3 regions of the Paenibacillus sp. HGF5 genome follow, and region 2 is predicted to be linked to each of the others. Evidence: predicted binding sites of a transcription regulator. Region 2 holds the regulator's gene; each other region holds the start of a gene.

Region 1 (3,281 bases), on a different contig from region 2:
CAAGAAAATGAACGATCCGTTCATGGAGCTGTTTTTTAGAGGCATATTATGTAACTGGCTTGTATGTCTGGCCCTGTGGATGGGAATTCGGGCCAAAGGAGAAACAACGAAACTGATTTTAATATGGTGGTGCCTGTTTGCCTTCATTGCGACAGGGTATGAGCATAGCGTAGCGAACATGTCGCTTCTGACGCTGGCGACGATATTGCCGGGACATCCCGAGACGGTATCCATCGGCGGCTGGATCAGCAACATGGTGCCGGTCACGCTGGGGAATATCATTGGCGGCGGGTTGTTTGTAGGCATGGCTTACTGGTTTATCTCTTCGGGAAAAGGGAACAAGCAAAAGTAGGCTATGATAGGCGGTGTTGCGTAGGAATTCCATCCTCCTAGTTCATTGTCGGATGAAGTCCAACCTGGTGAATAAACTTAAAGAAACCGTTCTTGGTTAATGGTCTGTCATTCGTCCATTTGCCAAGCAACGGTTTCTTTTTTTGTATACAAATAGGAGGGCAATAGCACAAATAAGCTGTCCTCCTCAGTCATTGAACTGAAAGGACAGCCGTGAGAATCTTGCCTTCCAAATCGTTTACCGATGTTCCACCAGGTCAATCGCACCAAGCACCATATGAGCCAGTCCGAAGCCTAGAATACCGGTTGCAGCGAATTTATACCTGCTGCAAAGCAGAGCGGCACCCGAAGCAGAAACCACGGTTCCAAGAACAGCAGGAATCAAACCTTCACGCATGCTGAGCACTCCCTTTGATTTGGTTTGGAAAGACAAGGTTTATTGTAAGCAGATGCCCGTATATTATGCACCAAAGGGGCTATAGGCGGATCAAATCCGGCAGATTTCGTTCGGACACAGCTCGCAGTGGCATATTTCCTGCAGCATCGGCAGATCTTTGATAACAATCATGCCGCCGGCATATTCGATGGCGTCCTTTTTGCGAAGGTCGCTCAGCATCCGGTTCACGCTTTCGCGGGTGGCCCCGATCATGTTCGAAAGATCGGTATGGGTAATCTTTTTGTTGATGAGAATGGTGCCATCCTCTTGATGCTGCCCGTAGGTATTGCCCAGACGAATCAGCGTCGACGTTAATGCGCCGGGCTTGCCGTACATCATGAGATCACGGAATTTGGTCTGCGTGATGCGGTGGTGTATACCCATCCACTTCATGAAATCAATCGCGAAGTCGCAATGCTGGCAGATCAACAGCTCCAGGTCCTTGTGCTCGATGACCCCGACTACGCTGTCCTCAAGCACCTCTGCCGAAAAACTGTGGTTGTTGCTGAAGAATGGATCGGCTTGCCCGACCATGTCTCCTGGATGGTACATATATAGAATAAGCTCTTTGCCTTCATCCGTCGATTTGGTTAATTTAATTCTTCCTTGTTTAACGAAGTACAGCTTGTCGGCGAAGTCGCCTTCCCAGAACAAATGCGATCCTTCAGGGAGTACCCTTTCCTTCATGGTAACCAGCAGACGGTTGCGGTTTTGTTCCGAGAAGCACTGCGTGTTCCCTAAGTTTTCGATTTCCATTACATGGTCTACAGTTTTCATGGTGGTATCCCCCAACATCCTAAAATTTGATCTGTTTAATCTTTAAATACATTATAACGTGAAAACATTCACTTGTGGGGCGGAACAAGAGGGAAATCATGGCGAATTTTCAAACATTGTGATCTCTTTCACTTGAAAGAGGGAAAAGAGCGGTATAAATCACACAGAAAAGATAAATTTTAATATTGTGAAATATTTCACATGATTTAAGAAGCGTCTGTGTTACGATCGAAGCGTAGACAGAAAGAACATGAACCATGGGAGGATGAGAGATATGGCTGTGAGCAAAGGAACAACGGTTGAAGTGAAGGGACAAACGGCAGCAGAGTACATTCAAGGTCTGATCGACAAGGCGAATCGGGCAAAAGAAAAGTTTATGAAACTCGATCAGGAGCAAGTCGACGGAATTGTGCAGGCCATGGCCATGGCCGGACTTGAGAAGCACATGCAGCTGGCGAAAATGGCGGTTGAAGAAACGGGCCGCGGCGTGTATGAAGACAAAATCATCAAAAACCTGTTTGCCACGGAGTATATCCACAACAGCATCAAGTACGACAAAACGGTAGGTATCATCGAAGACAATGCCTATGACAGCTTCCAAAAAATTGCGGAGCCGATCGGGATCATCATGGGGATCACACCGGTAACCAATCCGACCTCGACCACCATATTCAAGGCGCTGATCTCCATCAAAACAAGAAACCCGATCATCTTCGGTTTCCATCCATCCGCGCAGGCATGCAGCAGGGAAGCCGCGCTCATCCTGCGGGACGCCGCCGTGAAACAAGGCGCTCCGGCCGACTGCATCCAGTGGATCGAGGCTCCTTCCATGGATAAAACCAATACACTCATGAACCATCCTGACGTTGCCTGCATTCTGGCTACGGGCGGATCGGCGATGGTCAAAGCAGCATACAGCTGCGGCAAGCCAGCCCTCGGCGTAGGTCCCGGCAACGTGCCGTGCTTCATCGAGAAGAGCGCGGACCTCGATCAAGCGGTAAACGACTTGATTCTATCCAAGACGTTTGATAACGGCATGATCTGCGCATCCGAGCAAGCCGTCATTATCGAAGAGCCGATCTATCATACCGTGAAGAAAAAAATGATCGCCAGCGGCTGTTATTTCGTGAACAAGGAAGAGCAGGCGAAGCTGACCGCGCATGCCATGGTAGCGGATAAATGCGCCGTCAACCCTACCATCGTCGGACAGCCGGCAGCCAAGATTGCCGAGGCTTGCGGCTTTGAGGTGCCGGAAAGCACCAAGATCCTGGTCGCCGAGCTGGAGGGAGTCGGTCCCGCTTATCCGTTGTCCGCCGAGAAGCTGAGCCCGGTGTTGGCCTGCTATAAAGTGAAAGACGCGGAAGAGGGCATCACGCGCGCCGAAGAGATGGTTGCTTTTGGCGGCATGGGCCACTCGTCGGTCATCCACTCGCACAATGAGGACGTCATTCTGAAATTCTCGGATCGCATGAAGACCTGCCGCATCCTGGTCAACCAGCCTTCCTCGCAAGGCGGCATCGGGGATATCTACAACACGAACCTGCCGTCGCTGACGCTCGGCTGCGGTTCGTATGGCCGGAACTCCACGTCGTCGAACGTGACGGCCGTCAATCTCATCAACGTGAAAAGGGTGAACCGCAGAACCGTGAATATGCAGTGGTTTAAAGTACCGGACAAAATATACTTTGAAAAAGGCTCGACGCAGTATCTCGCCAAA
Region 2 (3,281 bases):
TTGGCTTGCAAATGAAGTATTTTTCGGTGGTCCATACCTTGACCCGCATGTACAAAGACAGCCGAAGCGGGCAGCTCCCGGCTCTGCGCCAGCTGCTGCAAGCTTCGCCGCACGAGAAGGCTGTCGAATGGTCTTCCGTCATCGACCGTTTGTATCCGGACCTGATTACCGCAAAAGAGAACTGGGATCGGCTCAGCGATCAATTGTTCGGACTGCTTCCGGAACGCGGAGACGCTTCTCCGGGAGATGCCGGCCAATTCTCGCTCCGCCTGTCGCCGCTTAAGAAGCCGAAGGATTGGGATTCGATGGCCGAACTGGAGCATCAAATTCATCTGACGCTGGGCGATGTCGTGCGCAAGGGCGATAAGCTGATCGCCGAAATGAAGGAAGATTTGGATGACTACAGCGCGGACAGCCTGTTAACCGACCTTTCGGGCCTGTTTAAGGACCTTGCCGCGCATCGTGAAGACCTGCGATCCTTCATGGCCCTGAACGATGAGGGCACGGTATACTGGATGGAGGCGAACGGCAATTTCCGCAGCAAATCGCTGCAGCTGTATGCCGTGCCCGTCGACGTGAGCGCTCATTTGAAGGAATTGTTTTTTGACAAGAAACAAAGCGTGATTCTGACATCGGCGACCTTGTCGGTGGACAAATCGTTTCAGTTCATGATCGAGAACCTGGGTCTTCAGGAAGCGGCTGAAGCGGGGAACCTGAACACGGTTCAGCTCCCGTCCCCGTTTAATTATAGGGAACAGGCCCTTCTTGTCGTGCCGCGCGATTTTCCGAGCGTGAAGGGATCGGTCGGGGATGCACTCTTTGTGAATACGCTCGTGAAGTCTTTGGCCGATACGGCCGTCGCTACACATGGCCGCATGCTCGTCCTGTTCACTTCGTACCGGATGCTGCGCCAGGTGCACGAGCCGCTGAAAGAAGCGCTGGCATCAAGCGACATCACGGTATTGGGACAAGGTATGGACGGAACCAGCCGTACCAAGTTAATCCGAAGATTTCAGGACAACAGCGCTTCCGTGCTGCTGGGCACCAGCTCCTTCTGGGAAGGGGTAGACATCCCGGGTGAGGCGCTGACTTGTCTAGCCATCGTCCGGCTGCCGTTCCAGCCGCCGAATCACCCCTTGGTCGAAGCCAAGAGCGAACTGCTGCAGCAGCAGAAGAAGAATCCCTTCATGAAGCTTTCGGTTCCGCAAGCGGTCATTCGTTTCAAACAGGGGTTTGGGCGTCTGGTGAGAACAGCACAAGATAAAGGGATCGTGATCGTGTACGATACCCGGGTCATTGAATCCTATTACGGGAAGTATTTCTTATATTCCTTGCCGGGGCCGAAGATGGAGCACATGCCGACAGAGGGGATCGTTCCCCGAATTTCGGAATGGCTGCAGGAAGAGGCAAGCGCGGGAAACCAAGCTGAATAAAGTGAAACCAAGCACGATCAACAAAAAAAGATGTAGTTATTAGCCTATTATTAGGGGGAGCATGCATGAAATCGGAAAAAATTTCGGAAGCCGTGGTCCGCAGATTACCTGTATACTTGCGCTATTTGAATGAGCTTCAGAAGAGGGAGGTTTCCACGGTTTCCTCCCAGGAGCTGGGACAGAAGCTGGACCTCAATCCTGCTCAAATTCGTAAGGACCTGGCGTATTTCGGTGATTTTGGACGGAAAGGGATCGGATATGATGTTTCTTATCTGATCGAGAAGATTCGCCAGATTCTGAAGCTGGACCAGAAGATCAATGTCGCATTGGTCGGGGCCGGTAATCTTGGACATGCATTATCGAATTACAATGCATTCCTGAAGGATAATATGAAGATTGTGGCGATTTTCGATTCGTATTCTCCCAAAGTTGGCATGAAAATTAACAATTTGGTCGTACAGCCGATGGAAGAGCTGGAGAAGACGGTTCATGAGCACGGCATTCGAATCGGAATTATCACCGTTCCGGATTTCGAAGCGCAGAACGTAGCGAATCAGCTTATCGCCTCAGGGATCGAGGCGATTCTGAACTTTGCGCCAACCATCCTGAAAGCCCCAGCCCATATCCGGATTCATACGGCTGATTTTACAACGGATTTGCAAAGTTTGGCCTATTATTTGGATAACGGCAAGGAGGATGCAGCACATGACAACAACGAAGTGGATGGTTAAGAACGGAACGTTTGCTGTACTGGAGGAAGACCGATCCGTGCTTCGCGGATACATGGTGGTTGAGAACGACAGGATCACGTACCTGGGCGAAGAGGAGCCCGTCGTGGAAGAGGGAACAGAGATTATCGACGGAACCCATCTGTTCTTCCTGCCTGGATTGGTGAACACGCATGGACATGCCGCCATGTCGCTTCTCCGCGGTTATGGCGACGATCTGGCCCTGCAGGTATGGCTTCAGGAAAAAATGTGGCCGATGGAAGCCAAATTCACGTCAGACGACGTATATTGGGGCACATCGCTCTCCGTGCTGGAGATGATCAAGGGCGGAACCACGACGTTTGTCGATATGTATGACCATATGGATCAGGTCGCGAAGGTTGTCCAGGACTCGGGAATGCGCGGTGTCCTGACGCGCGGCGTAATCGGTTTATGCCCGCCCGAGGTACAGCAGCAGAAGCTGGATGAGGCGGTGGCATTCGCGAAGGATTGGCATGGCAAGGCTGACGGCAGAATTACGACGATGATCTCGCCGCACGCGCCTTATACCTGCCCGCCGGATTTCATCGAAAAATTCGTTCAAGCATCCCATGACTTGAACCTGCCTTTGCATACCCATATGTCCGAAACGGAAACCGAAGTGGCTCAGAATGTTAAGGATTACGGACTTCGCCCCGTTGCCCATTTGGAGAAGCTGGGCATGTTCTCCCGTCCTACGCTTCTTGCGCATGCCGTTCATCTGACCGATGAAGAAATCGAAGTCTTGGCCAAGCATCAAGTAGCCGTATCGCATAATCCCGGAAGCAATTTGAAGCTTGCCAGCGGAGTCGCCCGCGTACCTGCGCTGCTGAAAGCCGGCGTAACGGTGTCGCTCGGAACCGACGGACCTGCTAGCAACAATAACCTGGATATGTTCGAAGAGATGCGGCTGGCTGCCCTGATCCATAAAGGAGTAAGCGGGGATCCGACGGCCATTCCGGCCTCCGAAGCGCTTCGAATGGGTACGGAGTACGGAGCCAAGTCCGCTTTCCTTGAGGATATCGGTACGCTCGAGGTAGGGATGAAAGCCGATATGATCGCATTGAATACGGATCAGGCGCATTTCCTTCCGCGGACCGAC
Region 3 (3,281 bases), on a different contig from region 2:
TTTAAGGATTGCAGAAACGGATAGGACGCCATATATAGAAATAACCACGCCAAAAACAGCGGAAGGTGCAGAAGGGCCGGCTTGGCAGCCACCATTCCGATGAAATAAGGTACAGAGACCATGGCCCAGCCTCCATGCTCCCGCGGAATCACAATCCTCGTCTTTTTCATGCCTCTCTCCCTCTCCATCCATCAGCTCGCACCGACAACGATTCATCTCTTGTCAGCCGCTCGAAGCATTGCCGGACGAATGGTATGTAATATCGCTAAAGGTACCTACATAATGAATGATGTCGCCCGATTCGTCCCTTACGGCATTAATGGTCAACAGCTCCAAATATTCCTCTCCGTTTTTCCTGCGGTTCCAAATCTCCCCCTGCCAGCTTCCGCGCTCCATGATCTCAGACCACATCGCGCGATAAAACGCCGACGATTGCCTTCCGGACTTCAGCACGCTCGGATTTTTGCCGAGCACTTCCTCCTCCGAGTATCCCGTTAACTTCGTGAATGCCGGATTGACGGCACTGATCCTTCCGCTTGGATCCGTTACCAGAATCCCTTGGCCGGTGGAGTTAAACACCTCGGATTGCACGGCAAGTTTGTCCTGATAATACATCCATACAACAACGACGAAGCTCGCAAGCGCAACCTGCGACAAAGCCATGAAGCCGATGGAATACTGCCCTGTAACCGAATGGATAAAGGAAAGCATCAGCGGAGGAAAGAATCCGCCAAGGCCGCCCATCATGGACACGATGCCATTCACAATGCCGGCCTGCTTATTGAAATAAAGGGGCACGAGTTTGAAAATGACCCCGTTCCCGAGACCCGCACCAACGGCTATGGTTAAGCAGCCGGCCGTATACAAGCCGATGGACGGAGAGAATGCCAACAGGATAGCCGCAGCCGTCAGCCCCAGGAATACGCCCATTAATAAGAACAGCGGTTTAAATCGGTCTGCAAGCCAGCCGCCGACGGGACGCAAAAAAGTCGCGATCATGATGAACCCGGCCGTCCGCATCCCGGCATCCACCTTGGCCAGCTCAAAATGAGAAACCAGGAAGTTCGGCAAGTACACCGTAAAGGCTACGAACGAACCGAAGGTAATGAAATAAAAAAGCGAGAAAAACCACAGCTTTTCATTCTTATATACACCCTTGATCTGTTCCATGACCGGTGTTTTCACCTTGATTTCTTTGCGGTCGCCTAAAAAAACATTGAATAATGCAAATATCAGCAGCAGGATCAAATACAGCTGGACGGTTTTGGACCATCCGATCCCCGTCGCGATGACCGGTGCGGCAAACGTGGTAATGGCTGTACCGATGTTGCCCATCCCATAGATCCCATTGACCAGTCCCAGCTTCTCTTTTGCATAGTATTTCGGCAATGAGGTCACGCCCACCGAGAACACGGCCCCACCGATCCCAAGGAACAAGCCGCCGATGACCAGATGCGTAAAGGATGAAGCCGAGCTGATAAAATAGACCGGAAACAGCAGCAGGATGAAGCTGGATATAAAAACAATTCGTGCTCCGACCACGTTGGCGTAATAACCGAGTGGTATCCGCAGAACCGAGCCCAGCACCACCGGAATGGCCGTCAGAATGGCGAGCCGGTCTGCCGGAATGGCGATATCTTCTCTTATGAACGGCAGGAGCGCGGAGATGATGACCCATACCATAAAACCAAGCACCAGATTCATTGTTTGCAGCGGAAGCTGCAGCTTTTTGATCATTCCCATCACCTTTTCCAAAGCGTAATGAATGGCATATTGATCCCCAGCTCCTATTGTACGTGCACCTATTCACAATGCGAATAGGGAAGTTCCCTGAATCTCTCCGGGGAACTTCCCTATACCTTACCGCAATCACCCTGCTTATGCGTCATTATTAAAAATCCAGCAGTTTTTTCTTCAGCGCATATTCCACTAACTCCGGACGGCTCTTCAATTTCAGCTTTTCCATGATTTTGGCCTTGTGCGCTTCCACCGTTTTGACCGATACAAATAGTTTTTCCGCGATTTCCTTGTTGCCATAGCCCTTCGCGATCAGCGGCAGGATCTCAATCTCCCGTTGGGACAGGCTGTTAAACGGATCCTGCTCCGCGCTCTCGCTGTCTTTCTTGATAAATTCCCGGACCAGGGACGTGGCCATCTGGGGGTGGATGTAGGTTCCTCCCTTATGAACCATGCGGATGGCAGAAATCAATTCATCATCCGGCGCATTTTTGAGCACGTAACCCGAAGCGCCGTTCTTCAAAACATGGAACAAGTAATCGTCATCGTCATACATGGTCAGGATCAAAATTTTCGTTTCGGGAAATTCACTGCTGATCTTGCCTGTCGCAATCAATCCGCTCTCGCCGGGAGGCATGCTTAAATCCATCAACAGCACATGCGGCCGATGCTTGGCCACCATGGCGTATGCCTCAATGCCGTCTGCCGCCGTCGCGACGACCTCCATATCCTCTTGGTAATTCAGAATCATGGAAAATCCGCTGCGGACCACGGCATGATCATCCGCGATCACAATTTTCATATTCCCCTCACCTCCGCCTTGCCGCTGCTCGTAAGCGGGATCTTCAGCTGAACCGTCGTCCCCTCGCCGGGAGCGGAAACCAAAGTAAACTGGCCATCGACGAGTTCTGCGCGTTCGCGCATTCCGTACAGCCCCAATCCGGTTCCCTTGGCTTCGTCAATGATCATGTTAAACCCGACGCCATCGTCCCGGACGGTTAACTGAAGGCAGCCGTTCTCCTCGCATAATCGGACATGTACCTCGTCCGTTCCCGAATATTTCAAGGCATTTAACACCGCTTCCTGGCAAACCCGGTACACCACCGTTTCAATCTCGCTGCCATAGCGGGCCGCCGCCAACTCGGCAGAGAATTCAACCAGCATGCCGTAATTCTTCCCGATCCATTTGAAATGGGAGCGGAAGGCAGCCTCCAGCCCCAAATCATCGAGGGAAGCGGGCCGGAGCTCAACCGACAAATGCCGGATATCATCCAGCAGCCTCGTTAAAGACGCCTCGGTCTGGTGCAGCTTCTTGAGCACATCCTCGCCCACATTCATATATTTAACGACGCGCAGGTCGACCAGCGAGCTTAAGAGCTCCTGAGCCACGCTATCGTGCAGCTCGCGCGAGATCCGCTTGCGCTCGTCCTCCTGTGCCTTGATGACGTATTTCAGCATATTCGTCCGCTGCAGCATTTCCTGCGTTTTCTGCTGCTTCGTCAGATCGAGGAGCATCATCACCCGGATGCCGCGGGCTTCATCGA

What was found. The regulator Rex, encoded in region 2, represses fermentation and respiration genes when NADH is low (regulators of the CRP and FNR family bind a similar motif). The targets are predictions, from matches to a motif close to TTGTGAAATATTTCACAA.
Region 1: a site for Rex is predicted at 1,750-1,767, ahead of adhE (bifunctional acetaldehyde-CoA/alcohol dehydrogenase). Genes of this name have one in related genera too.
Region 3: a site for Rex is predicted at 1,795-1,812, ahead of HMPREF9412_RS15610 (nitrate/nitrite transporter). Genes of this name have one in related genera too.

Annotation. Positions count from the first base shown of each region.
Region 1 is NZ_AEXS01000163.1:20,523-23,803, reverse strand. It holds gene HMPREF9412_RS26995 (formate/nitrite transporter family protein) at 1-352, shown strand, start outside; gene HMPREF9412_RS26990 (hypothetical protein) at 590-748, opposite strand; gene HMPREF9412_RS26985 (Crp/Fnr family transcriptional regulator) at 839-1,564, opposite strand; gene adhE (bifunctional acetaldehyde-CoA/alcohol dehydrogenase) at 1,839-3,281, shown strand, end outside.
Region 2 is NZ_AEXS01000167.1:38,137-41,417, reverse strand. It holds gene dinG (ATP-dependent DNA helicase DinG) at 1-1,433, shown strand, start outside; gene HMPREF9412_RS27515 (redox-sensing transcriptional repressor Rex) at 1,499-2,164, shown strand; gene HMPREF9412_RS27510 (amidohydrolase) at 2,139-3,281, shown strand, end outside.
Region 3 is NZ_AEXS01000097.1:42,707-45,987, forward strand. It holds gene HMPREF9412_RS15605 (YwiC-like family protein) at 1-170, opposite strand, end outside; gene HMPREF9412_RS15610 (nitrate/nitrite transporter) at 223-1,737, opposite strand; gene HMPREF9412_RS15615 (response regulator transcription factor) at 1,892-2,539, opposite strand; gene HMPREF9412_RS15620 (sensor histidine kinase) at 2,536-3,281, opposite strand, start outside.